4 regions of the Erwinia sp. GW821-FHT03D09 genome follow, and region 2 is predicted to be linked to each of the others. Evidence: predicted binding sites of a transcription regulator. Region 2 holds the regulator's gene; each other region holds the start of a gene.
The links. Region 2 encodes Fur, which represses iron uptake genes when iron is present. Its sites were predicted from a motif close to ATAATAATGAGAACNACTATCAA; they were not measured.

Region 1: a site for Fur is predicted at 2,309-2,331, ahead of fepB (Fe2+-enterobactin ABC transporter substrate-binding protein). Genes of this name have one in related genera too.
Region 3: a site for Fur is predicted at 5,901-5,923, ahead of fes (enterochelin esterase). Genes of this name have one in related genera too.
Region 4: a site for Fur is predicted at 5,805-5,827, ahead of ftnA (non-heme ferritin). Genes of this name have one in related genera too.

The regions. Positions count from the first base shown of each region.
Region 1 covers NZ_JBWKUK010000018.1:41,415-48,984, forward strand. Annotated here, with positions in the region: tRNA gene AC07U6_RS17660 (tRNA-Asn) at 494-569, opposite strand; gene AC07U6_RS17665 (Gfo/Idh/MocA family protein) at 875-1,996, shown strand; partial or broken gene AC07U6_RS17670 (NAD(P)-binding domain-containing protein) at 2,126-2,218, opposite strand; gene fepB (Fe2+-enterobactin ABC transporter substrate-binding protein) at 2,345-3,490, shown strand; gene entS (enterobactin transporter EntS) at 4,055-5,326, opposite strand; gene fepD (Fe(3+)-siderophore ABC transporter permease) at 5,502-6,536, shown strand; gene fepG (iron-enterobactin ABC transporter permease) at 6,547-7,570, shown strand, end outside.
Region 2 covers NZ_JBWKUK010000009.1:29,015-36,584, reverse strand. Annotated here, with positions in the region: gene AC07U6_RS10500 (hypothetical protein) at 1-85, shown strand, start outside; gene AC07U6_RS10495 (hypothetical protein) at 46-411, shown strand; gene AC07U6_RS10490 (hypothetical protein) at 408-797, shown strand; gene mtr (tryptophan permease) at 914-2,161, shown strand; gene fur (ferric iron uptake transcriptional regulator) at 2,216-2,659, opposite strand; gene fldA (flavodoxin FldA) at 3,055-3,585, opposite strand; gene ybfE (LexA regulated protein) at 3,731-4,012, opposite strand; gene ybfF (esterase) at 4,159-4,923, opposite strand; gene seqA (replication initiation negative regulator SeqA) at 5,186-5,722, shown strand; gene pgm (phosphoglucomutase (alpha-D-glucose-1,6-bisphosphate-dependent)) at 5,747-7,387, shown strand; gene kdpE (two-component system response regulator KdpE) at 7,456-7,570, opposite strand, start outside.
Region 3 covers NZ_JBWKUK010000018.1:54,638-62,207, forward strand. Annotated here, with positions in the region: gene AC07U6_RS17700 (amino acid adenylation domain-containing protein) at 1-4,201, opposite strand, end outside; gene AC07U6_RS17705 (MbtH family protein) at 4,258-4,470, opposite strand; gene fes (enterochelin esterase) at 4,463-5,818, opposite strand; gene AC07U6_RS17715 (TonB-dependent siderophore receptor) at 6,192-7,570, shown strand, end outside.
Region 4 covers NZ_JBWKUK010000016.1:65,872-73,441, reverse strand. Annotated here, with positions in the region: gene AC07U6_RS16500 (MacB family efflux pump subunit) at 1-606, opposite strand, end outside; gene macA (macrolide transporter subunit MacA) at 603-1,736, opposite strand; gene AC07U6_RS16490 (hypothetical protein) at 2,436-2,687, opposite strand; gene AC07U6_RS16485 (hypothetical protein) at 2,832-3,086, opposite strand; gene AC07U6_RS16480 (GNAT family N-acetyltransferase) at 3,375-3,860, shown strand; partial or broken gene AC07U6_RS16475 (TroA family protein) at 4,099-4,515, shown strand; gene AC07U6_RS16470 (hypothetical protein) at 4,756-5,028, shown strand; gene ftnA (non-heme ferritin) at 5,105-5,617, opposite strand; gene AC07U6_RS16460 (GMC family oxidoreductase) at 5,947-7,569, opposite strand.

The sequences.
Region 1 (7,570 bases), on a different contig from region 2:
GTAAGAGTCGTTATTTTCTGTCTTTCAGTTTAAGACTGAAAATTCTGACATGGTTTCCGCTCGGAATAATACTCTTTAATCCTGATTAGAACAGGTGAAAACCAGGTAGGCTACCTACATAAATATGAAATAAAAAAGAATCGACAATATAACACGGGGCAGACATTATTATCTTTAAATTGCTATGGGAAGATACTTGCTTAAAGTGCGTGGGGATTATGCTTGTTGAGGGAAAGATGAAAAGGATTTTGAAAGTTACAGTTATAACTGGCTTGGTATGTTCTCTGTTGTTATGTAGTTAGAGTCCTGATAGCTATAAGTTTGATGGGTCTGACTTACCAGGGTATTCGAAAAACCAATAAAGCAGCCCCTAAACCGCACAGTAACACGCCAAAATGTACCCTTGCACAATCAAAGTCCAGCTTTTCGAGTCAACACCATCACAAAACCCAAAAAGCCCGCTTAAGTTTCCTTAAGCGGGCTTCTCTAAATATGGCTCCTCTGACTGGGCTCGAACCAGTGACATACGGATTAACAGTCCGCCGTTCTACCGACTGAACTACAGAGGAATCGTTTGAACGGGGCGCATAGTATCGAGTGGGGGAGGGGATGTCAAAGGCTGATTTGATGTTTCTGGTTTAACTGCTGATTAAATCGGCAGTTGATGTGTATTTTGTGCTGTAACCCGCATTTTTTTATCTTTTGCGTACCGCTTTGCAGGTTGGATCTGCGTTGCACGGGCGGTTACATCTCTTTATGCAAGCGCGATCACGTTTATTTCATTTTCATATTGAGTTGTGTGTTTTTGAAATATATATTCCAATTAGTTTTTCATTTCGTTCCATTTTACCACCTCTACACCCAAGGATTTGTCATGCAAAAAGTCAGAATCGGTCTAATCGGCACCGGCTACATCGGGCGCTGCCACGCTATCGCTTACTCTCAGGCTTCTACAGTCTTTAAGCTGAAAGGTGAACTGGTACGTGAGATGGTTGCCGAGGTTAACCCGGACGTAGCGCGTGCTCAGGCCGCTGCGCTGGGCTTTAACCGATCGACCGGAGACTGGCGTGAGCTGGTGGCGGATGAAAATATCGACGTGGTAGATATCTGCGCGCCGAACTTCCTGCATAAGGAAATGGCGCTGGAAGCGATTCGCCACGGAAAGCACGTTTATTCCGAAAAACCGCTGGCGCTGGATGTGGCGGATGCGGAAGAAATGGTTCGCGCAGCGGAAAAAGCCGGGGTAAAAACCCTGGTGGGCTTCAACTACATGAAAAACCCGACCAGCCAGCTGGCGAAAGAAATTATCGCTCGCGGTGAAATCGGTGAAGTCGTGCATTTCTACGGCACCCACAACGAAGACTACCTGGCGAACCCGAACACCCCGCTGGACTGGCACTGCCAGAAAGCGCTGGCCGGACTGGGCGCGCTGGGCGATCTGGCTGCACATATCGTGAATATGGCGCACTTCCTGGTGGGCAACATCAGCGAAGTCAGCGGCGATATGATGACGGTCATCAAACAGCGTCCGGACCCGAAAGATCCGTCTATGCTGCGCGATGTGGAAAACGAAGATCAGGCCAGCGCGCTGCTGCGCTTTGCCAACGGCGCGCACGGCGTGATTGAAACCTCGCGTATTGCCTGCGGCAGCAAAATGGGCCTGACCTATGTGGTCACCGGCACCAAAGGCACCATCCGCTACACCCAGGAGCGCATGGCCGAGCTTGAGCTGTATATCCACGACGAACCAGCCGGCCGCCAGGGCTTCAAAACCATCCTGACCGGGCCTGCGCACCCTGACTATGCGGCATTCTGCATCTCCGCCGGTCACGGTATCGGCTTTAACGATCAGAAAACCGTTGAAGTGCGCGACCTGATTAACGGCATCGCCGCCGATGATCGCATGTGGCCGGACTTCGCCGAAGGCCTGCAGGTGTCGAAAGTGCTGGAAGCGATTGCCGTATCCGCTGCGGAAGGTCGCTGGATGAAAGTGTAATTCAGAGCGATTTCGCTAAGTAAAACAGGCTGCTGACGCGATCGTCACGCAGCCTTTTTTATTATTCCAGCCCGGCACGGCGTGCAGCGACTTTCGCCAGTGCCGCTATACCGTGCAGTGCACCTGCAAGCGGTTCCAGACTTTCAGCTGATGTCCTGCCCCCGGTAGGTTTTTTGCCATCGGCTGGCCCATCGATCCCAGCCCGATAAATCCAATGCGCATGTGCTGTATCCATAAATTATGCGGGTGATGTCCCGTGATGATTGTCGCCCCCTTGCGGCTAAAGCGTTTAACTTCAAGAGTATTGTATGTATGATAATAATACTCATTTACAATCAAGTCTTAATCATGAAACCTCAATCTTCCGTTACCCGCCTGATGTTGGTTGCCGGTGCACTGATGCTTGGCGCGATGCTCAGCGGCTGTGACCAGTCTTCCGACGATGCTAAGCCAGCGGCACAGCACGATGCTGCCCATCAGAGCACGGCTGCTGGTGAACCGCACAGCACCGGGCATCAGGACGCCGCGCACGGCGAACAGCTGCAAACTTCCGCGCCGGGTGAAACATCCGGTTCACATCGGCAAAACGCCACGGTAAGTGAATCGCAGGGCTGGCCGCGCTCACTGCAAACGCCGAAAGGCGCACTGACCCTGCAACAGGCACCGAAGCGGATTGTATCCACCAGCGTCACCCTGACCGGTACGCTGCTGGCGATTAACGCGCCGGTGATCGGTTCTGGCGCCACCGGGCGCAACTCGACCGTGGCGGATGAGCAGGGCTTCTTTACCCAGTGGAGCGCGGTCGCGAAGGAACGTCAGGTTAAACCGCTGTACGTCACCGAGCCGAACGCCGAAGCGATTGCGGCCCAGGTGCCCGATCTGATCATCATCGCTGCTACCGGCGGTGACTCGGCGATCAAGCTTTACGATCAGCTATCGACCATCGCGCCGACGCTGGTGATTGATTACGGCAATAAAAGCTGGCAGCAGCTGGCGCTTCAGCTGGGCGATATCACCGGGCATGAGAACGATGCGAAAGCGGTGATTGATCGTTTTGAGCAGCGCGTGCAGACCGTGAAGCAGGAAATTACTCTGCCGCCGCAGCCGGTTTCGGCATTGGTGTATTACGAAGACGGGCGTGGCGTGAATCTGTGGACGCCGGAATCAGCGCAGGGCAAGCTGCTGACCGAGCTGGGCTTCAGTCTGGCGATGCCGCCGGCGGACGTTCACGGCGGGACCAGTATGGGCAAACGCAACGATATTATTCAGCTGACCGGCGAGAATATGGCGGCGGGGCTGACGGGCAAGACGATGATTCTGTTCTCGTCCGATGATGAGACGGTGCAGAAGGTGGAGGCGAATCAGTTTCTGGTGCATCTGGAGCCAGTGAGCGCGAAGCGGGTGTATTCGATGGGGCCGGATACGTTCCGTCTGGATTACTACAGCGCCAGCAATATGCTGAACAGCATTGAGCGGGATTTTAAGGCGCAGTGAGTTCGCCGTGCTCACTTTGAGCTTTTCCAGTGAACGCTAAGATATCGCGCAGGTGGCGCTTCAATTAAGGCTACTGGCTTATCGGTGCAGGCCGGGTTCACGGACTCGGCGTGAATACATCCGTGTAGCCTCGACGGGCGCGTCCCTGCGCCCGACGGTCCGTGAACCCGGCCTGCACCGATTGCCCGTTAACTCAGGTGTCGCGGGTGGCGAAAATTCTTCTTTTGGAAAATGCTGGTTTTCAGGTTCATATATCCACACTTCTTCACTTCTTCACTTCTTCACTTCTTCACTTCTTCACTTCTTCAGAATATGGACAGTGGATCATGACTTAGATCGCCAAATCGGCGCTGAAGGTTGGAAATTGCACCAGATTTTAAAACAGCCACTCGAAAGCCTAAAGGGTGAACGTTGTGGGGAAGATAAGCCGGGTATCTGCGGCAGGGAGGCCGCAGCTAAGCCCACAAGGACGTGTTAACGGCGTCCCGGCGTTATTCCCCATTACGGTCGCCCGGTTACCGACTTCCCGCGCCGTAAAAGCAACGCCGGACTTTTGCCACCACATCACCCCGCTATTGGCTCCGACTTCTCGCAGGATTCTGCTTCCTCCGGCCCGCTCAACGAACAGCGCCGCAGAGTCTTCACCGATGCCGCCAGCAACAGCGCCACGCCCGCCGCTGCCGCGCCAAACGCAAACACGCTCATCAACGGTGCCAGTACCCGCCCTAACACGCCCAGACCCAGCGCGCCAATCGAATCACCGCACACGTCCTGCGCAGTGCCCAGACTGTTAACCCGGCCCAGCAGCGCATCCGGCGTATGATGCTGAATCAGCATATATTGCAGCAGCGAAGCAATCGCGTTGCAGTAGCCGTAAACCACCAGCGCCAGCAGGGCGGGCAGCATATGGCCGTAAAGCCCCAGCGAGGCGATCGCTACGAAAGCACAAGTGGCACTGGCCAGCATCACCACGCCCGGGCGGGTGCTGCGCGGTACCCAGCCGCTGGTCAGTGCACCGCTCATCGCGCCCAGTGGTACCGCCGAATACATCAAACCAATCGCCGAGGCATCCGCCTGATAGCTCTCCGCCAGCGCCGGGAACAGCACCCGCACCGCACCGACGATGCTGATCAGCAGACCCAGCAGCACCACGGAACCAACGACCTTCTGCCGACAGACAAACTGCACGCCGCTGACCAGCGCGCGCAGGGGATGCTCGGGCTCGCTCGGTTCTGGCTTCATCTGCGGCAGGCGAACCAGCGGGATCAGCGTCGCCAGCGTGCCGATGGCCGCCACGGCAAACGCCCAGCCCACGCCACCGGCAACGATAATCACTCCGCCAATCGCCGGGGAGAGAATCGCCCCCAGACGTACGGTGATCATACTTAACGCCCCGGCTGCGCCGAGGTTCTCGCGGCCTACCAGCAGCGGGATCACCGTCATCAGCGCGGTCATGCCCAGCGCGCCGAAAAAGCCGTCCCACGCCGCCAGCACATACAGCGCCCACAGCGAGGGGGCGGGGCTGAAGGCGTTCAGGCTCAGCGCCACGAAGCCCAGCCCGCAGGTGCCGCGCGCAAACAGAATCAGCTTACGGCGGTCCAGCCGGTCGGCCAGAATGCCGCCAAGCATTAAGCCAATAAACATGCCCACGCCGTCCAGCGCCACCGCCACGCCCACCAGCAGGGTGGAGCCGGTCATCGCCTGGATCTGAATAGGCACGCCCACCGCCAGCATACCCAGCGAGAAAACGGAGAGCATACGGGCGCAGAAGATGGCGCGGAAGTGAGCGTTGTGCTTGAGCAAACTGAAATCGAGGAGAATAGATGACTTAGCCATAGTGTCCATAAGGGTCGAAATGAGCCATTACCTGCCGGGCGGATGGCCTCCGTCCGGTCAGGCGCGATGGATGCCGATTTTTTTCTGGCGGGCAGCATGGTAACATAATTAGTTAATAACATTAATGATAATAATAATCATATTCATTTCTAAAATTAAGAGAGGATTGTCAGGGATGTCGCTCCACCGTTCTCAGCCCGCCACGCCGCCGCAGCCGGTGGATGCGCGCTATGCTGCCCGCCTGAGCGGTGTGGCAATCTGCCTGGCATTACTGCTGCTGATTTCCCTTGCCAGCCTGATGATTGGCGCGCGATCGATTGCTCCCTCGGTGGTCTGGCAAAGCCTGTTTGGTCAGATGCAGGGGCCGGACAGCACAATTATCTTCAATGCCCGTCTGCCGCGCACCCTCGCCGGGCTGCTGGTGGGGCTGGCGCTCGGCGGGGCCGGAGCGGTGATTCAGGCGCTGACCCGCAACCCGCTGGCCGACCCCGGCATCCTTGGCGTGAACTCGGGTGCCAGTTTTGCCATGGCCGTCGGCATTACCCTGTTCGGGGTGAACAGCATGGCGGGCTGGCTGGGCTTTGCCTGGGGCGGCGCGCTGGCGGCCAGTATTGCCGTCTGGCTGATTGGCACCCTGAGCGGTGGCCGGGTGAACCCAATCCGCCTGACGCTGGCAGGCGTGGCGCTCAGCGCGGTGCTCGGCGGCTTTACTTCCTCGCTCTCCTTACTGAACCCGCAAACCTTCGATCAGATGCGCTTCTGGCAGGCCGGTACGCTGGACATCCGCGATCTGCATAACCTGGCCGTGGTCGCGCCCGCCATTCTTGCCGGTGCCGCGCTGGCGCTGGTGGCATCGCGTTCGCTGAACAACCTCAGCATGGGGGAAGATCTGGCGGCGGCGCTGGGTACCAAAGTGGTTGCCATTCGCCTGCTGGCGCTGCTGGCGGTGATGCTGCTCTGCGGCTCTGCCACCGCGCTGGTCGGCCCGATCGGTTTTGTCGGGCTGATGGTGCCGCACGTGGCTCGCTGGTGGGTGGGTTCGGACCAGCGCTGGATACTGATTTACTCCTTTTTAATGGCCCCGATCCTGCTGCTGACGGCGGATATCGCCGGCAGACTGATGGTGCAGGGCGAACTGCGGGTATCGATCGTTACCGCGCTGATTGGCGCCCCGGTGCTGATCTGGCTCGTTCGCCAGCGTAAGAATTAAGGACCGCGATATGCACTCCCGAACGTTACTGATTGGCCGCGCCAGCGGCTGGATAAACCTGCGGCTCAGCGCCCGCGTACTGTGGGTCAACATCGCGCTGCTGCTGCTGGCGACGGTGCTGGTGCTGTTCGCGCTCTGCTACGGCACGCTGCGGATTTCCCCCGGCCAGGTGTGGCAGGCGCTGCTCGGCGACGGCCCGGCCGGATTCCAAACCGTGGTTAACCAGTGGCGCGCGCCGCGCGTGGTGATAGCGCTGGTGCTTGGCGGCGGGCTGGGCGTCAGCGGCGCGATCTTCCAGTCGGCCATCCGCAATCCGCTCGGTAGCCCGGACGTAGTGGGCTTCAATGCCGGTGCCTTCACGGGGGCGCTGATCGTCATCATTCTGCTTAACGGCAGCTACTACCAGATTGCCGGTGGCGCGCTGCTCGGGGGTATTGCCGCCGCCGCTCTGGTCTATCTGCTGGCCTGGCGGCAGGGGATTGTCGGCTTCCGGCTGATTATCGTCGGTATCGGCATTGGCGCGGTGCTGTCGGCGCTGAACAGCTGGCTGATTATCAGCGCCTCGCTGGAAAGCGCAATGAGCGCCGCCCTGTGGGGAGCCGGTTCGCTCAACGGCATTACCTGGAGTAAAGGTCAGCCCGCGCTGGTACTGGTGCCGCTGACGATTATCACCACGCTGCTGCTGCTGGGCCGCCGCCTGCAGCTGATGGAAATGGGCGACGACAGCGCCCGTGCGTTGGGCATCAACGCAGAATCAAGCCGGCTGTGGCTGATGCTCGGCGGGATTATTCTTACCGCCGTGGCCACCGCCACCGCCGGGCCGATTGCCTTTATCGCGCTGGCTGCACCGCAGATTGCTCGCCGTATGACCGCCGCCAATGCGATGCCGCTGTTTTCCGCCGCGACCACCGGTGCGGTACTGCTGCTGCTGGCCGATGTTATCGCCCAGCACGCCTTTAACGGGATACAACTGCCGGTCGGTGCCGTTACCGTCAGCATCGGCGGCCTGTATCTGATCTGGTTACTCATCAGGG
Region 2 (7,570 bases):
GCGGATTTATTATCGGGTAGGCGACCCCGCTTATTCAGCTGCGGTATGTTGCTGCATAGTGGCGGCATTGCGCTGTTATCTTTAGTCAGTGATACAAGCAGCAGTGGGATACTGTGTGCGGCCTATCTGCTGATGGGGAGCGGTGGCGGGATTGCTGCAAACTGTGCGCAGACCACGGCCTTGATTGAGCTGAACGAGCAGCAAATGAGCCGGGGGAGTACGCTGTGGAATATTAACCGGCAGCTGACGTTCAGCCTCGGCACTGCGTTATTTACGCTGCTGCTGGCGGTGCTGAGCCATTATTTTCCTGGTGAACAGGCGTGGCATCTGGCATTTATTATTGCGGCCATTAGCGGTTTGCTTCCGCTGTGGCTGATTTATCAACGACGTTTTCATAAGGAAATCCAATGATCGATCTCACTAACAAAGCATCACAGAGCGTCATTGTTCTGCATCAGCTGATTGAGGCTGTCTTTCACGGTGACGGCAGCAAGACTGCCGAGCTGCTGACCCATTTTGCCGATGACTTTGTAATGATTACCCCAACAGGTAAAAGCCTGGTGCTGGCAGAGGTTGAGGCCTTATTCAACCGCTTAACCGGCGCGCGCCAGGGAATGATGATCAGCATTGAGCAGTGCAACGTTATTTCGCAGCGGGGGAATGAAGTGATTATTCAGTATCACGAGCTGCAACAGCAGCAGGATAATCATTCGCATCGTATTTCGCTGGCGGTGATTAACTGTGCAACCCAACCGCCACGCTGGCGCTATCTGCAGGAAACCATGGTAATAAACTGAATACTGTACTAGTTCACGGGTTCGGGCTGGTGTAGAATGTGCGGCGTTAATGCCGCTCATCCAGTGAATAATTCCGGTTATGGCGGCGAGTTTCCTATTTTTGCTAAGGATTAGTCATGGATTCACCGGTTTCCACCGCCCGCCCGCCTTCTACACTCTGGGGAACGCTAATTATTAGCGGCACGATTATCGGTGCCGGGATGTTCTCGTTACCGGTGGTGATGTCCGGTGCATGGTTTCTCTGGTCATCAGCATTACTGATTGTCACCTGGTTCTGCATGCTGCTTTCCGGGCTGCTGTTTTTGGAGGCCAGCCTGCATTACCCTGCCGGGTCCAGCTTTGACACGATCACTCGCGATCTGTTGGGACGGGGCTGGAATCTGATTAACGGTCTGTCTGTCGCCTTTGTTCTGGGGATACTGACCTATGCCTATATCTCCGCCAGCGGAGCGATTATTCAGCACACGCTGAGCCAGCTCTCACTGCCGGTTTCTGCCCGTAGTGCCGGTTTCGCCTTTACGCTTCTGGTGGCGGTGTTTATCTGGCTGGGCACGGCAATGGTCAGTCGTATGACGCTGATTTTTCTCGGTGCGAAAGTCATTACGTTTTTGATTATCTTTGGCGGACTGCTATGGCATATCGAACCGGTGAAACTGCTGGACAGTCATGGGGAGGAAAGCCATTACCTTCGCTATCTGTGGATGGTGATCCCATTCTGCCTTGCGTCATTTGGCTATCACGGTAATATCGCCGGGCTGGTCAGTTACTATCAGAAGAACGGTAGCCGGGTTTGTCGCTGTCTGGTATTCGGCACGCTGCTGGCGCTGATCATCTACTTTATCTGGATTATTGGCACGATGGGCAATATCCCGCGCCATGAATTCAAAGCGATTGCAGCACAGGGTGGAAATATCGACGTGCTGGTCGCCGCACTTTCGGGTGTGCTGCACAGCCCCCATCTGAATCTGCTGCTGGATATCTTCTCGAACTTTGCCGTCGCCTGTTCATTCCTTGGCGTTAGTCTGGGGTTCTTCGACTACCTTGCCGATCTGTTTAAGTTTGATCGTACAGCCTTCGGTCGGTTAAAAACGACGGTGGTCACCTTTATTCTGCCGCTGACGGCGGCGATGATCTGGCCAAACGGCTTTCTTGTGGCGATTGGTTATGCCGGGCTGGCGGCTACACTTTGGGCCGTGATTACCCCTGCAATGCTGGCGCGAAAGGCCAGGCAGCGTTTTACTACCGCAGCCTGGCAGGTAAGAGGGGGAACGGCACCAATCGTACTGGTGCTGATCTTCGGCGCGGTGAATGCGCTGGTTTCTCTACTTTCGTACTGGAACGTCCTGCCGGTCTATGCCGGATAACAGGCAAAAAAAACCGGTGGATGGCCACCGGTTTCATACTGATTTCAGAATGGATTACTCGTCGTGCAGCGTATCGTCTTCGCGGCAGTCGCCCTTAGAGCAATGGCCATAGAGGTACAGACTGTGATTGCTCAGTTTGATCCCGTGGCGAGTCGCGATTTCACGCTGACGTGCTTCGATATATTCGTCGCGGAACTCAATAACTTTGCCGCAGTCCAGGCAGATCAGATGATCGTGGTGGTGCTGCTGAGTCAGTTCGAAAACGGATTTACCGCCTTCAAAGTTATGACGGGTAACGATCCCTGCGTCATCAAACTGGTTGAGCACGCGGTACACCGTGGCTAAACCGATTTCTTCGCCCATATCAATCAGGCGCTTATACAAGTCTTCCGCACTGACGTGATGGCCTTCTGGTTCCTGAAGCACTTCCAGAATTTTCAGTCGTGGAAGCGTGACTTTCAGGCCGGCCTTCTTTAATGCGGTATTGTTGTCAGTCATGCGGATATTGTCCTGTTACTTTGCTAGTCACTTAGTGGCTGAAAAGCCCTGAACATCGGTTGACGCTAGAGTTGGATGCGTCACAGTATAGAACTCATACATCGAAATGAAAACAACAAGGAATGCCTGAAGCCACTGTTGGATGTAAGGATTAATGTCATTACGTCCAGTGAGGCCTGCGTCCAAATCTTACAAAGTTAACATTTCGCTCTATTTCATCCCATCGCACAACGATCATAAAAGATCGTTAAAGGGATGCTGGAGGATGAGAAAGCGGATAACCGATGGGGTTATTGTACATTTTTACAGGTGGTATTTACAAATACGTATCTATTACTTCTATAGGAAAAACCATTGGCCTGATGTGAGGTGTCTCTCACATCAGGCCGTTTGGCTCAGGCTTCGATGATTTCTTTCAGCTGAAGCTCATCAAAAATCTGCTTAACCCACTTATCAACGCGTTCGTTGGTCAGTTCAGGCTGACGGTCTTCGTCAATCGCCAGACCCAGGAAGTGGTTGTCATCGGCCAGGCCTTTAGAGGCTTCGAAATTGTAGCCTTCAGTCGGCCACTGACCCACCAGAATTGCGCCGTTTGGCTCAATGATGTCGCGGATGGTACCCATCGCATCGCAGAAATATTCAGAATAGTCTTCCTGATCGCCACAGCCGAACAGGGCGACCAGTTTTCCGTTGAAGTCGATCTCTTCCAGCGTAGGGAAAAAGTCATCCCAGTCACACTGGGCTTCTCCGTAGTACCAGGTAGGAATGCCCAGCAGCAGAATGTCGAAGGCTTCAAGGTCTTCTTTGCTGCTTTTGGCAATATCACGAACTTCTGCAACGTCTTTACCCAGCTGCTTCTGGATCATCTTTGCAATGTTTTCCGTATTGCCCGTATCGCTGCCAAAGAAAATGCCTACGATTGCCATGAGTTTAATAACCTCTTGAATCTTAATGATATGGTGACTGCCAAAATTTTTGCAGATAGCCGTAATAATAGCAGACCGCCGTCAACGGATAAACGAGTAATCCTGCGGCATTTGTCACTTTGTGCGTTGAGCACACGCGGTGCAATCAGGACTGCAGGTGTTTTAACTGGTTTAGCAGCATCTCTTCAATCAGCTCACTGCGGCTCATATTGCGCGCTTCGGCCAGCTGGTTCAGTGCGTCAACGGCTTCACTGTTCATTTTCAGCTCGACGCGCTTAAGCCCGCGAACTTTATCGCGCTTAAGCTGATTACGTTTATTGATTCGCAGCTGCTCATCACGCGTCAGCGGATTAGTTTTCGGTCGTCCCGGGCGACGTTCATCTGCGAACAGATCGATCGTTGTGCGGTCCGTGTTCTCTTTTGCCATAGATTAGTGATACTGAAAGGCTGGATTTCTGATGTGTCAGGCCGTTATCCGCCGTAAAAATCACCAGCGGAAAAATGTCAGCGCGCATCATACCCCAGTGAAAGTGATGACGACAATGTTTTAACAACATAGGGAAATAATTGTTTTTACAGCACAAAAAATCGACGAATTGCGCGTAAAACTGCATCAGGTTTTTCAGCGTGAACCCAGTGGCCGGCCCCGGCCACAACATAGGCCCGCGCCTGCGGGAACTGTGCCAGCAGCGCGTCACGATATTCATCGGCCAGATAGGGGGAACGCTCACCGCGAATGAACAGCGCAGGATGCGGCCAGGCAGGCACTGGCTGCCAGCCAATAATCTGGTCGTAGCACTGATACAGCACAGATACATTAAAACGCCATTCACCTTCGTGGAAAGATTTTAACAGAAACTGGATCACGCCCTCTTCCGTCAATGTCTGACGCATTAGCGCTGCGGCCTGACTACGCGAGGTGATGCCAGCATGGGTAACTGCCTGGAGCGCGGCGAAGATATCATCATGATGGCGGGTGGAGTAGGCGACTGGTGCCATATCAATCACCACCAGTCCTGCCACGCGGTCCGGTGCCAGTGCGGTTAACATCATGGCGATTTTGCCGCCCATTGAATGACCGATAACGCCGAAACGCTCAATGCCCAGTCCGTCTAGCGTTTCCAACACATCCTGCGCCATCAGCGCGTAGTTCATTTCGTTCGAGCGTGGCGACAGGCCATGATTGCGCACATCAATCTGAACCAAACGGCGGCGGTGCTTGAGGTCACGAGCGAGGATACCGAGGTTATCAAGGCTACCAAAAAGCCCGTGGATCAGCACCAGAGGCAGATCGTCTGTTGCGGATTGTTCAGATTGCAGGCGGACATTCAAATTCATAGCAAAGTTCTTACAGTTGGAACGAAGGCTTAGGGTATCATGGATTTTACATTTTCTGCCGGGGGTAGCACAGGCGCTGCCAACGATCTTTTTACGGCAAATTCTGACTTTTGCTGGCAAAGAGGGCTTAGGCTACACCCGGGCTGGGTTTAACTTTATAATCCTGAAGTTAGGATACGAGTTCCAGAAAGCCGACGATCCTGAAGATCGTATCTGTTTTTACGCTCGATTCTGATAGAAGCAACAACCGTACTGGATAAAGATGAAAACGATAGAAGTCGACGAAGAGCTATACCGCTATATTGCCAGCCATACTCAGCATATTGGGGAAAGCGCATCGGACATTTTACGCCGTATGCTGAAGTTCACTGCGGGGCAGACTGCGCCAGCGGCACCCGTTGCCCAGGCGGCTAAAGAGCCCGCTGTTGTGAAATCTGAACCTCGCCCGCAGGACCGCGTTCGCGCCGTGCGTGAGCTGCTGCTTTCTGACGAATATGCCGAGCAGAAGAAAGTGGTGAACAGGTTTATGCTGATTTTATCGACTTTATACACCCTGGACGCCAAAGCCTTTGGCGATGCCACCGAGTCGCTGCATGGCCGCACGCGCGTCTATTTCGCGGGCAACCAGCAGACGCTGACTCAGAATGGTACGCATACCAAGCCGCAGCATATTCCGGGCACCCCTTACTGGGTGATCACCAACACCAATACCGGCCGTAAGCGCAGCATGGTGGAACATATCATGTTATCGATGCAGTTCCCGGCGGAACTGACCGAGAAAGTTTGCGGTACCCTTTAACCGAAGCGTCAGGGAGAAGCGCCAATGGCCAATCACCCCCGTGCCGGGCAGCCAGCCCGGCAGAGCGATTTAATTAACGTTGCACAGTTAACATCGCAGTACTACGTCTTGCAGCCTGAACTGGGTAATGCTGAACATGCAGTAAAATTCGGTACCTCAGGTCATCGCGGTAGCGCGGGTCGTCACAGTTTCAATGAAACGCATATCCTGGCTATTGCCCAGGCGATTGCCGAAGAACGTAAAAAGAACGGCGTGACCGGCCCCTGCTACGTCGGTAAGGACACCCACGCGCTGTCTGAGCCGGCGATTATCTCGGTTCTTGAAGTGCTGGCGGCAAACGGTGTGGATGTGATTGTGCAGCAGGATAATGGCTATACGCCGACCCCTGCGATTTCGAACGCCATCCTTGAGCATAATAAAGCCGGAGCGGTACTGGCGGACGGCATTGTGATTACGCCTTCCCACAACCCACCGGAAGATGGCGGTATCAAGTACAACCCACCAAACGGTGGGCCAGCGGATACCAACGTCACCAAAGTGGTGGAAGATCGTGCCAACGCCTTAATTAAGGACGGTCTGAAAGACGTTAAACGTATTTCTCTGGATCGGGCATGGGCCAGCGGCTATCTGAAAGAGCAGGATCTGATCCAGCCGTATATTGAAGGCCTTGCGCAGATCGTTGATATCCCGGCAATTCAGAAAGCAGGCCTGAAAATTGGCGTCGATCCGCTGGGTGGCTCCGGTATCGCCTACTGGCAGCGCATCGCTGAGTTCTACAAACTCGATCTGACCATCGTAAACGACGCCGTCGATCAGACCTTCCGCTTTATGCACCTGGATAAAGATGGCGTGATCCGTATGGATTGCTCATCCGAATGTGCCATGGCGGGTCTGCTGGCGCTGCGCGACAAATTCGATCTGGCGTTTGCCAACGATCCGGATTATGACCGCCACGGTATCGTAACGCCTGACGGGCTGATGAATCCTAACCACTATCTGGCGGTTGCGGTGAACTATCTGTTCCAGCATCGTCCGCAGTGGGGCAAAGATGTTGCAGTTGGCAAAACGTTGGTGTCCAGCGCAATGATCGACCGTGTGGTTGACGATATCGGCCGTAAGCTGGTGGAAGTTCCGGTGGGCTTTAAGTGGTTCGTTGACGGTCTGTTTGACGGCACCTTCGGATTCGGCGGTGAAGAGAGCGCGGGGGCATCCTTCCTGCGTTTCGACGGCACTCCATGGTCAACCGACAAAGACGGTATCATCATGTGCCTGCTGGCGGCAGAAATCACCGCCGTTACCGGCAAGAACCCGCAGCAGCACTACAATGAACTGGCCGCGCGTTTCGGTGCGCCAAGCTACAACCGTATCCAGGCAGCGGCAACGTCTGCTCAGAAAGCCGCGCTGTCGAAGCTTTCCCCGGAAATGGTGAGTGCGGACACGCTGGCAGGCGATCCGATCACCGATCGCCTGACTGCCGCGCCGGGCAACGGAGCCTCCATTGGTGGCCTGAAAGTGATGACCAAAAACGGCTGGTTTGCCGCGCGTCCTTCCGGTACAGAAGATGCTTATAAAATCTACTGTGAAAGTTTCCTCGGTGCCGAGCATCGCGAGAAGATAGAGAAAGAAGCAGTAGAGATCGTCAGTACGGTGTTGAAAAACGCCTGACCCTGACATTATCTTTGCGGTAAAAATGACAAGGCCATTCACTGGATGGCCTTTTTTGTTGCCGTGATTCAGGGAATAAAGCGATAGCCAACGCCAGTCTCCGTCAGCAGATGCTGTGGTTGGGCAGGATCGCGCTCCAGTTTCTGCCGGAGGTGCCCCATATAGATCCGCAGGTAGTGGCTG
Region 3 (7,570 bases), on a different contig from region 2:
CGATACCGCGATCGTTCACCGCGCGCATCACGCTTTTCACCGAGCGAACGGCATCGCGCAGGTTGCCGGTTTCGCCCTCGTTCAGTGATATCAGCAGCGGATATTCGGCGGTCAGCCAGCCGACGGTGCGGGCCAGATCGCTGTCGCCTTCCAGCTCCGCGCGGCCGTGCGATTCCAGGGTGTAGCGCAGCTCGCTGGCCTCAAAGCGACCAATCAGCGCGAGCGACAGCGTGGAGAGCAGCATCTCTTCGGTGCTGGCGCGATACTGCTGTGGCAGCGTGGTCAGCAGCGCCCGGGTCTGGCTGGCGCTGAGCAGGGTGCGTTTCTCCTTCAGCTCACCGTGGCGATCGCGGGAGGTCAGCGCACGCTGGCCGAGCAACGGCACTGCCGATTGCAGCATGCTTTGCCAGAACGGCAGCTCGGCGGCACGCGCCGGGGTGGTGTTCTTCAGTACGGCGGACCAGTCGTGTAGCGAAGTCTCTTCCGCCGCCAGCTGCGGGGTCTGTCCGGCTATTACCGCCTCGGCGGCCTGGCGCAGTTCGTCGAGCAGTACGCGCCACGACACGCCATCGACCACCAGATGGTGGATGACCAGCACCAGCCCGAAGGTCTGCTGATGATGCTGCAGCAGCACGGCCTGCATCATCACACCGCTGGCCGGATCGAGGCGCTGAACGGCATCGGTATAGGCATCTTCCGCGCAGGCTTCCACCGCCTGATAGATCGGCGCGGTCTGCACCCAGCCGCTGAAACCGGCAGGCTGCGGTTCACCGACCACCAGCTGTTCGTCACGGGTAAAGGCGGCCAGTGCGGGATGCGCCTGCGCCAGTGCCCGCAGCGCCTGCTCCAGCTGCTGCGCCTGAAGTTCCGCAGGCACCTGAAGCCACACGCCGTGGGCAAAGCGCTGATTGATGCCGCCGTGCGCGGCAAAGGCGTGCACGATCGGCAGGCCGTCAACCGGGCCCTGCTGCACCACGCGCTGGATGTTTGCGGTTGCCGTCAGTGGCTCCATACTGTGCGCCATGCGGGCGGCGGTGCGCTGGGCGAAGATATCGCGCGGGCGCAGCAGGTATCCGGCGCGGCGCGCGGCGGTACTCAGCCCCATCGCGGAAATACTGTCGCCGCCGAGCGAGAAGAAGTCGTCATCGGCCCCGGTGCGCTCCATGCCCAGCAGTTCGGCAACGGCCTGGCAGATCAGCATTTCCTGCTCGGTCTGCGGTTCACGCCCTGGCTTAAATACCGCCTGCTGCGGGGCAGGCAGCGCCTGGCGATCGATCTTCCCGTTAACGTTGAGCGGCAGATCCGCCATCACCACCAGCAGCGCCGGAACCATATAATCCGGCAGCGTCACCGCCAGCTGCGCCAGCAGATGCGCGGAGAGATTTTCATCGGCACGCAGGCTGTCGTCCTGTACCGAGCAGTAGCCGATCAGGCGATGGGTGGCCCCGATGGGTTGGGCGATGACGACGGCGGTGCTGACCTCGGCCAGCGCCACCAGCGCGTTTTCCACTTCGCCCAGCTCCACGCGGAAGCCGCGTACTTTAATCTGGTGATCGACACGCCCAATAAACGCCAGCTGGCCGTCGCTGCGCCAGCGCATCAAATCGCCGCTGCGGTACATCACCTCGCCGTCGAGGAACGGGTTAGCCACGAAGCGGGCGGCGGTCAGATCCGGGCGGCGCAGATAGCCGCGGGCGATGCCGGTGCCGGAAATATACAGCTCGCCAACGCTGCCGACCGGCACCTGGCGCAGCTGGTTGTCCAGCAGCCAGACGCGGGTGTTGCCTACCGGGCGGCCAATCACCGGCTGCCCGGAGGCCATCACGCTGGCACCCAGGGTATCAATGGTGTATTCGGACGGGCCGTAATAGTTGTGGATCTCTATTTCCGGATGCTGCTGCATCAGCTTCCACAGCGTTGGGGTTGCCGCCTCGCCGCCGATCATGACAAACGCCGGGCGGTGGTTTTCCGGCTCAAACAGCCCGCTGTCGATCATCTGGCTGAAGAAGGAGGGGGTGATATCCAGCAGATCCACCGGCACCTGCTTCATTTTTTGCAACAGAGCCCAGGCATCGCGGCGCAGCTCTTCGTCGAAGATAGCCAGCTCGCAGCCCATGATCATGCAAAAAATTGGCTCCCACGAGGAGTCAAACGAGAACGAGGCGGTATGCCCGGCGCGCATCCGGCGTGGCTGCGTGCGGTGGAATTTATCGATCGCCGGGCCAAACAGGTTGCTCTGATGCGAAAGGAACAGGTTGAGCAGCCCCTGATGAGTGCTCATCACGCCTTTTGGCCGCCCGGTAGAGCCGGAGGTATAAATCATATAGGCCAGATGTTCGCCGCGCTGGGCTTCACGGCGCTCATCATCACGCACCGCCTCGCCCGAATGCACTGCACACGTGGCCAGTAAGGTGGCATCGTCAATGCAGAAGTGGGGCAGTGGTGGCATCTGTGCCAGGGTGCTGCTGTGGGTTAACAGCAGCTTTGGCTGCGCGTCATCGCACATCAGCGTCAGGCGGTCGCGCGGATAGTCGAGGTCCAGCGGCATATAGGCCGCGCCGCTGGCCAGCACGCCGAAGATCGCCACCAGCGAGTCAACGGAGCGCGGAATGCCGATGGCGACCACGTCTTCCGCGCCCAGGCCGCGGGCAATCAGCTCGCGGGCCAGCTGCATCGCGCGAGCGGAAAGCTCGCCGTAGGTTAAGCTGACGGCACCGCAGGTGACGGCCACGGTATTCGGCTGCTGCGCCACGCGTTTTTGCAGCATCGTGAGGATCGAGACTTCACCGGGCTGAGGCGCAACAGTAATGCCACGTGACCAGTCGTCGATCTGTTGCTGCTCGTGCTCACCGATAAGCGACAGTGTAGCCAGCGGCAGCTGCGGGTTTTCAGCCAGCTGGCGGGCAACATGGGCGATGCGCTCCGCATGCCATTGCAGCATCTGGCGGTCATATTTTTCCGCGCTGGCGACCAGCGTCAGCTGTAGTTCACCCCGCTGGAAGCCGACTTCAAATTCGATATCGTCCACCGGCCCCATCGCCAGCGTATGGCTGACGGCCGGAATGCCGTCGAAGCTCAGCGCATCGTGATAGACCTTCAGGTTGATCACCGGGCCGTACAGCGGTTTGCTGCTGCCCACCAGGCCCAGATCGCGGCGCAGCTGCTCGGCTTCATAGCGCTGATGCCGGCGGACCTGTTTAATTTCCCCCTGCAGGGCGAGGCTGACATCTGCCAGCGTCATCTCCGGCTGGAGTTTCAGCAGCAGCGGCAACACGTTGACCACCGGCCCGGTGGCGGCAAGAGCGGCAGAGCCCATGCGGCGCATAAACGGGAAGCCAACGCTGAAATGATATTCCCCGCTGATGCGTGCCAGCCAGGCGACCAGCAGCGTGCTGGTCAGCTCGGCGGGTGTCAGGCTGGCGGTTTGCGGCTGCCGACTGAAGGCGCTGAACAGCTCGGGCGGCAGCTGCACCTCCTGTTTCAGCGGCGCGGAATCCCGGTTATCGCTGAACGACTCATTCGACAGGGTTATCGCCGCCGGAAAATCCGCGCAGTGCTGCTGCCAGAACAGCGCCGAGCGCTCATACGCCGGAGAGTGCGGATAGTCGAGATATTCGGCCACCACCTCGCCAAAAGAAATAAACGGCGAAGCGGCAGGCGTTTCCTGCGCCTGCAGCGCACGGTAAATTTCGGCAACGCGCCGGGTCAGCGCCTCAAAGCTGAACCCGTCCACCAGCAGATGGTGATAGCGCTGATACCACAGCCAGCCGTCGTCACCGATGCGTATCATCACCTGCCGGTACAGAGGACGTTCGCCGTCGGCGGCGAGATCGGCGGCCAGATCGGCCTGCATCAGATCCTGCGCCGCCTGACGCGGGTCGGCGTGCTGGCTGAAGTCTATCCACTCAACCGGTTCTACCTTCTGTGGCGTACTCCGCAGCGGCAGGGTTTGTACCGGCGTACCGTCTTCTGCCAGGCCAAAACGGGCCTGCACGGTATCGGCTTCCGCCATCGTCTGACGGATGGCGCGATCCAGCGCCTGGCGATCGATGTCGCCGTGCAGTTCACTGTAGTGCGCGACGGCAAAGGTGTTGCTGCGGTGGGCGATCTGGTCTGCGATCCAGATCCCCGGCTGCGCGGCGACCAGCGGATAATCGGCAAAGTCTGCCAGTACTTCGGGGGCAATATGAGTCTCGGACACGGTGACGATTCCTGTCAGCAAAACAAAAAAGGGGGGAACGCGGCGTGCAGGCCCGATCAGCCTGCCTGTTTCAGCGCCGCCGGGCGCATATCCTGCCAGTGCGCTTCGATATAGTTGATGCACTCGGCGCGGCTGTCCGGCCCGGCCACGGTCTGCCAGCCGGGCGGCACCTCGGCAAAGGCGGGCCACAGGCTGTACTGCTGCTGCGCATTCAGCAGCACCAGAAAACTCAGGCTTTCATCGTCAAACGGGTTCTGTTGTTCAGTCATGGTGGGTTCCTGTTTCGGCAGGGTGTTGAGGATCGGTGAAATCGGCCAGCAGCCAGCGCAGGCCGTCAATCAGCCCGCCGCGCCAGCACAGCGAATCGTGGCCGCCGGAGAAAATGCGGAAAAAGGTTTTGTGCCCGGTGGCGACCAGCGCTTCGTGCATCTGCTCGCTGAGCGGCGCCATATCGCCTTCGCGGTTGCCTGCTTCCATAAAAATGGTCAGCCGACTGGCGGGAAGATCGCGCTGAATCAGCCGGGCGGTAAGCCAGCCCATTTCGCGCTGCTTCAGTTCGCCAAAGTGGCGGATCAGCTGCATATTCGGCCACCAGAAGGAACCGGACTGGCTGAGCACGCGCCCAAAGCGGTGCGGGCGGTGCAGTCCGGCATAGGTGGCCGCCAGCCCGCCGTAGCTCTGGCCGGTGACCACGGTGCGATCGGCTTCTTCGCTGAACGGCGTATAGCCACGTGCCAGCGGCAGCAGTTCTTCTTCTACCGCCTGCCAGAAGGCGGGGCTGCACGGTAGCTCTTTCTCGCGCCACTCCATATTGATGACGTCAATAAACAGCCAGGCCGCCGCCGGGAAATGATTGCTCTCGGTTTCGCTGTCCAGCGCGCTGAACAACGGGCTGCCTTCCGCCCAGTTCTGGCCGTCGAGGATGAGCACCAGCGGGCGGGTTTCCGGCGTAGCGGTATGCCCGGTTGTGTAAAGCCAGATGCGCCGCTCGTTGCCCAGCAGATCGCTTTGCCAGGTGAACTGCTGCAGGCGGCTGGCGTCCGCCAGCGGCGTATGGCCGGAATCCAGCAGATGCCATGAAGACTGATCCGGTGCGCCCGGCATATGGGCGGCGGAGAGCGGATGATGGCGGCTGTTAAAGTGCGGTGCACTGTGGTTCAGCGGATCGGAAATGGCGAACGGGAACAGCGATATCCACCACTCGCGCTGCTGGCGGGCGCGGGTTTCCACGTCGCTGCTAAAAGCGGGAGGAAGCTGGGCGGCGCCCACCGGGATCAGACTGTAGCTGCCGCGCCACTGCGGATCGATCTCCGTTGACCAGTACCAGACATCGGTACCCGGGACGCGATGCAGGCTCTGCGGCTGCGGGCTGTGGTGGTCGGTGACGCAGTTAATATCGGCATACACCTGGCGCACCGGGGACTGCGATTCATGGCCGGCCGGATCGCGCCAGAAGTAGCTCATTTTGACCAGGTCTGCGGAATACTCTTCCACCAGCGGCGTGCCGATATGCGCCAGCTCCTGCCACCAGCTCTCTTCACCCACGTTTTCCATTGCTAGCAATGCTGCTGCACTTCCGTACGGCTGGCGTTGGGGGCGTGGCCACATCTTTTTCATCACGAATATTTTCCTTTGATTACATTGTGTTACTTAAGCTTAATCTTTCTCAGTACGCTTAGATTAAATAACGCTAATGCAAATATTATTGAGAACAATTTGCATTTGCAATAAGATGATACCCAACTTTCCAGGGGATGACGGTAAGTTACGTAGAGATAACGGTTTTCTCCTGGAAGGAGTGTGGAAAAGTACCGTCAGTCGCAGTGGCAAACGGGCTTTCTTTCTTCGTCGCGCTTATCAATTTTGCTGACAGCCGCGGCTTTACGGGGATTCCCCTGAAAAGTTGTTTCGGATGAGAGAACTGAACATGTTCAAAAAGATTATAAAACAGGCAGGACCAGGCCTGGCAATACCCTCTGAAAAACCTTCCATGCGTATTTTACTGGCTTCCTCTCTGTTAATGCTGCCGCTGGCCCATGCCGCCGCAGAGAACACCCTTACGGTGACCGCAGAGAACCGTGAAAGCGTCACCTCCCCCTTAAAAGGCGTGGTGGCGAAAGAGAGCGCCGCCGGAACCAAGACCGGCACGCCTTTGCGCAAAACGCCGCAATCGATTTCGGTGGTCACCCGCGAGCAGATGGACGACCAGGCGTTTGAGTCGGTTGCCGATGCGCTGAGCTACACCAGCGGCGTGGTGACCAACTATCGCGGCAACTCCAACCGTAACGACGAAGTGATCAGCCGCGGCTTCCGCTATGCGCCGAAGCTGCTGGACGGCCTGCACTCCGGCCTTTCCAGCTCCAGCAGCGGAGCAGGGCAGATCGACCCGTGGCTGTTAGAGCGCGTGGAAATGGTCCACGGCCCGGCGGGTGTGCTGTACGGTCAGGTCAGCCCCGGCGGCCTGCTGATGATGACCAGCAAGCGCCCGACGGCGGAAAGCATTCATGAAGTGAAGCTGAGCACCGGTAACCATCACCTGGGCGAAGCGGCATTTGATTTCGGCGGTAAGCTGAACGATGACAACACGCTGTTCTACCGCCTGAACGGCATTGCCAGCACCAGGAATGAAACGGTGAAGCACAATAAGCAGCAGCGCTGGGCGATTGCGCCCGCGATCACCTGGCTGCCGAATGCCGATACCAGCTTCACCTTGCTGACCAGCTACCAGAACGATCCAAAGGCCGGGTCGCGCAACTTCCTGCCGATGGCGGGCACGTTGAAAAATACCAGCGTCGGCTACCTGCCGTATGATTTCAACATCAACGACCAGAGTTACTACGGCAACAAGCGTGAGCAGGCCTCCATGGGTTACGAGCTGGATCATAACTTCAATGAGGCGCTCTCCTTCCAGCAGAACCTGCGCTACACCCACCGTGATGAAGACTATAAATATATGGTCTACACCACCAGTTCCAGCGTGAACGACCACACCATCAATCGTCGCCCGCAGCAGGAAACGGCGATGGCCAACGAATTCGGCGTGGATAACCACCTGAAGGGCGTGTTCGACACCGGCGAAGTCAGCCATACCGTGCTTGGCGGTCTGGACTACCGCTGGAGCCGCGTGGCCAGTACGCTGTCGCGTCATACGTCTGACAAGTACCAGCTTGACTGGGCCAACCCGACCAGCGTTGAGGTGAACAACGCCGATATCGCACTGACCACCAGCAGCGTTAAGCAGCTGCATCAGGTTGGACTGTATTTGCAGGATCAGCTGGAGTGGGATAACTGGAACCTGGTGCTGTCCGGCCGTAACGACTGGTCGCAGACCCGCACTATCAACCGCATCAGCGGATCGGACGTTACCCA
Region 4 (7,570 bases), on a different contig from region 2:
GCGATGCAGCGTTTGCAGCAGATGCATAACCTCCCGTCCGTGCTGGCTGTCCAGCGCACCGGTGGGCTCGTCCGCCAGGATGATTTCGCCACCGTTGATCAGGGCCCGGGCGATGCTGACCCGCTGCTGCTGCCCGCCCGACAGATGAGTCACTTTACGGCGCAGGTAGTCGGCCAGCCCGAGGCGAGAAAGTAATTTCCCGGCGTTATCCTGTCGGAGCGATCTGGACTGCCGGGCATAGCAGGCGGGGACCTCCACGTTGCTCTGTACGGAAAGCGATGGGATAAGATGATAGCGTTGAAAAATAAAGCCAAATCGCTCCCGCCGCAGCTGCGCTCTGGCATCATTGTCCAGTTGTTGTACATCCCGCCCGGCCACGCGATATTGTCCGACGCTGGGGGTATCCAGGCAGCCGAGAATATTCATCAGGGTGGATTTTCCTGAGCCGGAAGGGCCCATAATCGCCACCATTTCGCCCGCCTGAATGGTCAGAGAAACATTGTCCAGAACGGTAAATGTTTCCCGATCGACCTGAAAATGCCGGCTGACGCCGGAAAGCGCTAACAGGGGACTACTGCCGGATACGGGATCGTCTGCGGGGATCATTGAGCCTCCTGCGTACTTTCCTGACCGGGAATAATGACCTTTTCTCCCGCCTGTAAGCCCTCTTTAACTTCGATCTGCTGAGTGTTATCTACCCCGGTCAGCACCTCCCGCGTGGTGGTTTTACCCTGGGCATTGGCGACCTGCACCTCATAACGACGATCGGGCAGCGCTTTACCTAAAGCGGTCACGGGAATAGCCAGAACGTTTTCAGCGCGATGTAAGACGACCGTCACCTGGGCGGTCATCTCCGGCCGCAGTGCGCCCTGTGGGTTAGCAACATCAAACAGGGCATTGAAGAACTGAGCGTTGTTGATTTTTTCCGGTGCCGGTTCCAGCACGTTAAGCTTGCTGCAATAGGGCTGGCTGCTGATGCCAAGGGTAGTAAAGCACACCGGCATACCAATGCGCAGACGGGCAATATCCGCCTCGGGAATTTGTGCACGAACGGTCATGGTGCTGAGGTCAGCAATTTGTAAAATCACCGGAACCTGATAGGACGCCACCACGGTTTGCCCTTCCTGAGTGGTGACCGACAGTACGGTGCCGCTGACGGGAGCAAGTATGCGTGTATAGCCCAGATTGGTTTTGGCGGTATCAACGCGAATCTGCTGCTGGTGGATTTGCGCTTTCATCGCTGCCAGCTGCGCCAGCTGTACCTGCATATCGGCCTCTGCAGATTCCACATCCTGGCGGGAGGCGGCATTCTGCGCGTACATTTCGCGCTGTCGCTGCAGGGTCAGCCGGGATTTTTTTACCTGAGCATCGTTCGACAGCTTTTGTGCCAGCAGGCTGTTTAACGCCACCTGGGCATCCTGCAGCGCGTTTTCCGACAGGGCCGGATCGATTTCACCCAGCAGCTGATCTTTTTCAACATAATCCCCCGGGCGCACCAGCAGCTTCTTTAACTGACCGGAAGCCTGCGATCCCACGTCCACCTTACGCACCGGTTGCAGGATGCCGGACGCCATGACGGTTTCTTCGATCGTCTGGCGGCTGACGCTGGCGGTAACGGGAGGAACGGCGGCTGCGCGGCTGGCGTATTGGTACCAAATAACGCACCCTGCGACGACAAGCAGTAAGAGAACTCCATAGCGCCACAGGCGTTTAGAACCAACACGGGCTAATGTCACATGAACCTCGCTCCATGAATCTGTAATCAACAGTAAAATCAGCGCAATACAGGTCTTTAATCAGCGTAGCAGGTCCGCAGACTTTTAGAGGGAATTTTTATTTGGGATTAGTGGTTACAGGAGGGCAACAATTTTGCTGCTCCCCTGTAACCATACTCTTATTATCTGTGCTTTGTAATAGTTAATAAGGATATTTAAATTTCGAAATTTGAGATGAGCCGAAATTAAATAATAGTGGTTAAGTTAATAATAATTGTTAGGAGAGTATATGAATTTTCTCACTTACCATGGTGTAGGAACTACTCCCAGTCTTATATCTTCGCAGTATTTAACTTGAGCTGCTGTTAGACCAACAACGTTTGCAATAATCTGATAAGTTTCCCCTGTGGGGGTATTTAGATTAAAATCAACTACCGCCAGAAAATTAGTGAATTGCTGGCAATTCACTGCTGTAAATATCGGGTCTGCTTTCACCACGGAATATTGATATTCAACCCAACCAGCAATAAAGCAGCCAGCGCGTAACGACGGGAAGATGTTCTAACTTTTTGACTTATCATATAAACCTCACGTTAATTGTTTAGAATAAATTGGAGCATGAGCAGTGAGTGACTTATGGCTCTATAATTACTTAGAAATGCTACATGATGAAATGTAGCATTCTATAGTTGTGGAGAGAGTTTCTTAATGATAAAAATATTATAAGTCGCACGCAACTATTACTTCAACAGGTTGTTCTAAAACTCGTGCCAGGGCTTGTACAATTGTTTCACCGGGAAATATCGGGAATGTTATAACTGCTAGCGTATCCCTAAGACTCTGGCACAACGCAGGAGGGACATTCACAATTGGATCGGCCTTAACAACAGGAATATTGATATTCAACCCAACCAGCAATAAAGCAGCCAGCGCGTAACGACGGGAAGATGTTCTAACTTTTTGACTTATCATATAAACCTCACGTTAATTGTTTAGAATAAATTGGAGCATGAGCAGTGAGTGACTTATGGCTCTATAATTACTTAGAAATGCTACATGATGAAATGTAGCATTCTATAGTCGTGGAGAGACTTTCTTAATGATAAGAATATTATTTTATGCTAAGTTGCATGCAATTATTACTTCAACAGGTTGGCTTAAAACTCGTGCCGTGGCTTGTAAATATGTTTCACCGAGCTTTAACGGGAACTTTATAAATAATAGCGTATCCCTAAGACTCTGGCACAACGCAGGAGAGACATTCACAATTGCATCGGCCTTAACAACAGGAATATTGATATTCAACCCAACCAGCAACAAAGCAGCCAGCGCGTAACGACGGGAAGATGTTCTAACTTTTTGACTTGCCATATAAACCTCACGTTAACTATTTAGAATGAAATAAAACATGAGCAGTACGCCCCTGAACGGGATGCACATTGATGTATTGCCATACAGCGAATTAAGTGTAGAGCATAAAATTTAAAAGCAATACAGGATGTGAAAAATAATTTCTAAAATAAATGATGCCGCTCCATAACTATTTTATATTTCAATGATTTCTTCTGCCGATAGCTGTCCGGTTTATTTTTATAGTATGTTTTACCTCACCGGTATCAGATATGCCGTTTCAATCTCAGGTACAGGAGCAACATATTGATGTCATTACGTATCGAACCCTACAGCGCAAAACACCAGGCAGCGGTTATCGATTTAATCCTGCCGATTCAGACTAACGAGTTCAGCATCCCCATCACCGCAGAGCAGCAGCCCGACCTCAACGATATCGAAAACTTCTATCAGCAGGGTCACGGCCAGTTCTGGCTGGCGCTGGTGGACGATCGCGTGGTCGGCTGTATTGCGCTGAAGGATATTGGCAATCGCCAGGCGGCGCTGCGCAAAATGTTTGTGGCGGCAGAATATCGCGGTAAGGCTTACGGTACCGGGCTGGCGCTGCTGAATGTATTGCTGGACTATGGCCGCGAGCAGGGCTTAAGCGATACCTTCCCCGGCACCACCGCGCTGTTCCTTGCCGCGCATCGCTTCTATGAGAAAAACGGTTTTACGGAAATCACCGTGCCCGAGCTGCCAGCTTCTTTCCCGGTAATGAAGGTGGACACTAAATTCTATCGCTATACCTTTTAATACCGTCATGAAATGAAATTTTTTGACACATCTTGTTTTAACTTTCATCGCCACGTAGCATGCCCCTGCAAGACTTAAGGTGATAATGATTTTCATTTTCATTATGGGGTTTATCATGACGATTTGGGGTAAAACGGGCATTCTGCTGGCCGGGCTGATCGCCTCTGCCAACCTGTGGGCTGCGCCATTTGTAGTGGAAGATGTCAGCGGCCGTAAGGTTGAAATTAAATCGGAAGTGAAGAGGCTGATCCCCGGCACCTTCGGCACCCTGAACCCCGAGCAGATTATCGCCACGCGCCTTGATGTGGTGATTGTGACCGGTGCTAACTGGAAGAATTACAACACCGCCGGCGGCTGGGTGGGCGTTGGGCCTGGTGCCGATGCTGTTGAAGCAACAAAACGCTTAACGGCGCTGATGGCGCGTCCTGCCTTCCATACTCTGCCGGTGGCAACGAACGGTAACGCCCATGCGATCTGGCATCAGTTCTACGACAGCCCTTACCAGTTTGTGGCGATCCAGTCGATAGCTAAATGGCTGCACCCTGAGCTGTTCAAAGATATCGATCCGGATGCCACCTTCCGTGAATTCCACCAGCGCTTCCTGCCGGTGGCTTACAAGCCTGGCTATTGGGTAACCTTACCAGCCAGCCACTAAACAAAGGGTGCTTTTCGCACCTTTTGTTTAATTAATTAAAAATCAATAGGTTGTTATTAAAATTCCCTTTTTTTCGTTATTCCACTCATATTCATTAACATTTTGCACTGAACTGCCGCGTCTTTCTCCTCTATTTTATCTCCAGGACGCTGTAACTGTTCTCTTCCTGCTGCTTACGATCTCCGGCGGGTGAACGGTAGCGCTTTGAGCATGATGGACAGGTTTAACAGGGAGTGAGCCATGAAAATCTTTATCCGGCGGTGGTTATCAACTCTGTTCATCATCGTATCGGCCACTCTGCATGCGGGAAGCGATTCGCAGGAGGAAGAGCAGCTGCATGACGATGGCCGTATGGTCTGCGGCGATCCCTGCGAGCTCGTTCCGCAGACCAGCCAGCATCCCGGCAAGGTGGATCTGAAAGCGATAGCGGTATATTTGAAAAGTCTGGTCAGTGACGCGCCTTCAGGTTCTTTGCCAGCTGAAAGCCATGATGACGGTGATGATGCCGAATAAAAAAAGCCACTCTCAATGAGAGTGGCCCTGAGTATATTCGCGGATGCGCTTTGCCCACTTAATGTAATGCCGTCGATTAACTGGCAGAGTGTGCGCCCGGCTCGCCCATCTTTTTCAAATCTTTGTCGAGGAAGAACAGTGCCTGGCCGCTGTTGCCAACCAGAGCCAGTTTGTCCAGCACGGATTTGAACAGTTTCTCTTCTTCGTGCTGCTCGGCAACGTACCACTGCAGGAAGTTAAAGGTTGAATAATCCTGGGTGGTGATCGCCGCGTGGGCCAGTTCGTTGATCTTCAAGGTGATCAGCTGCTCGTGCTGATAGGCCTGTTCCAGTACTTCACTTAGTGAGTTAAAGGTTACCGGTGGTGCATGAATGGTGCCCAGCACCGGCATCGCACCGGTATCGCTCAGGTAGTTAAACAGGCGCTGCATGTGCTGCATCTCTTCTACAGAGTGTTCCCGCAGGAATGCGGCGGCACCGTCAAAACCTTTATCGTTAGCCCAGGCGCTCATCTGCAGGTAGAGGTTGGCAGAGTAGAATTCCAGATTCAGCTGATCGTTCAGCTTGGCGGTCATTTCATTCGTCAGCATGGTGACTCCTTAAAATTATTATTAACTGTGGATGACAGGTGATTTCTGCGCATTATGCACCCATCCATAGAAAATAAAAACCGTTTATTATAGCAAATGCTAAATTTATTTTTGGTGATCTAACTCAATGATTTTAAGTGTGTTTATTTTTACTTTAAATATAATTCGTTCCGTTTTTTAAATAAGTTTGATAACCATTCTTATTAATAGTTAAGCACGTTATTCCTATCGGAATGAGAATTAATATCTTTAAGATTATTCTGCACATGGTTTAATTCTAGTTGAATAAGAAGCTTCTGCCACAGGGCAGAAGCCGGTTATTTTTGCCGTCAGGAAACGGGATTAGAAACATTGTTAAGGATCAGAGAGGCAGCGCGTTCAGCGATCATAATGGTGGGCGCATTGGTATTGCCGCAGGGGATTTGCGGGAATATGCTGCAGTCCGCCACGTACAGGCCGTGAATACCGTGAACGCGTAACTGCAAATCCACCACGGAGGTGGCCGGATAGGGGCCCATTCGGCAGGTCCCCACCGGATGGTAGACGGTTTTAATGTCGTCGAGGATAAAATTAGTGATGGCGTTGATATCGTCTTCTTTCACCTCGTTCAGATGTAAAATGTGCCCGACAACCGATTGCAGTGACGGGCTGCGCAACAGGCGAAGGCCTGTCTGAACGGCCCGAATCTGTCCTGCCAGGTCCGCAGGATCGCTAAGATAACCGGCATCAATCGCCAGTTCATCGCTTGGATTACTGCTGTTCAGCCGGACCTCTCCGCGTGACTTGCTCGGCAAATAGCCCACTTTTAATGTAATGCCGTGTTCGCTGCCGGCGGGATTGGCACCCGGCCCATTTTCAAAGTTATCCAGAACCGGCAGGAAGTGCACCTGTACGTCGGATCGCCCGCTGCCGGTGGTGTCTATCAGCGCGCCGCCCTCCAGGATATTGCTGGTAAGCAGGCCGCTACGGAAGAACTGCCACTGGGCGAAGTTTTTCACCGCCCGCAGGCCTTTGTCCTCGCCCCACATGCTGTTACCGGTATTGACGGTAGCGTTCAGCGACATATGCAGATGGTCCTGATAATACTTACCGACCGGCAAATCGGCACAGGTGACAATGCCCATGCTGTCGAGGTGCTTTTGCGGCCCAATCCCGGACAGCATGAGTATTTTTGCGCTTCCAAAGGCTCCGGCACAGAGGATGACCTCCCTGCTGGCATAGGCCAGGCGCTGCTGTTTGCCGTGCACATGATAGACCACACCGCGCGCCTGGTTGCCCTCCATTATCAGATGCTGTACCTCAGCATCGGTAAGCGTGGTCAATTGAGGATTATTTTTTACTCGATCGAGATAAGCACGCGATGTACTGGCGCGTTCTCCATGATGAGTGGTGGTCTGCCACAGGCCAATGCCAGCGGGCGCGCCGTCGTTGAAGTCGTTAACGTAGGGCAGGCCCTGTTCCTGTCCGGCGCGGATAAAAGCATCCGTCAGCGGATGGCGAAACTGGTTTTCACTGACGCTTAGCGGCCCCTGCTGAGCGTGATAGATTCCGCTCAGGCACTGATTGTTTTCTGCTTTTCTAAAGAAGGGAAGCAGGTCGTTAAAGCTCCAGCCACGGCAGCCATATTCCCCAGCCCAATCGTCATAATCCTGCGGCTGGCCGCGTAAATAGATCATACCGTTGACGGAGCTGCCGCCGCCCAGCACGCGGCCTTGAGCGACCTGCATCACGCGTTTATTAACATGCTGTTGGGGAAGTGTGCGGTAGGGCCAGCGGGTTTTGGGGGAGAGTTTTACCAATCCGGCGGGCATTTTGTGGAACAGGCTGTTATCACGGCCACCCGCTTCCAGCAGCAGGACGCTGCCTGCCTGGGCCTCAATCAATCGTGAGGCGATTACGCATCCAGCGGAACCGCCACCGATGATAATGTAGTCAAATTGCTGTTCTGCCATA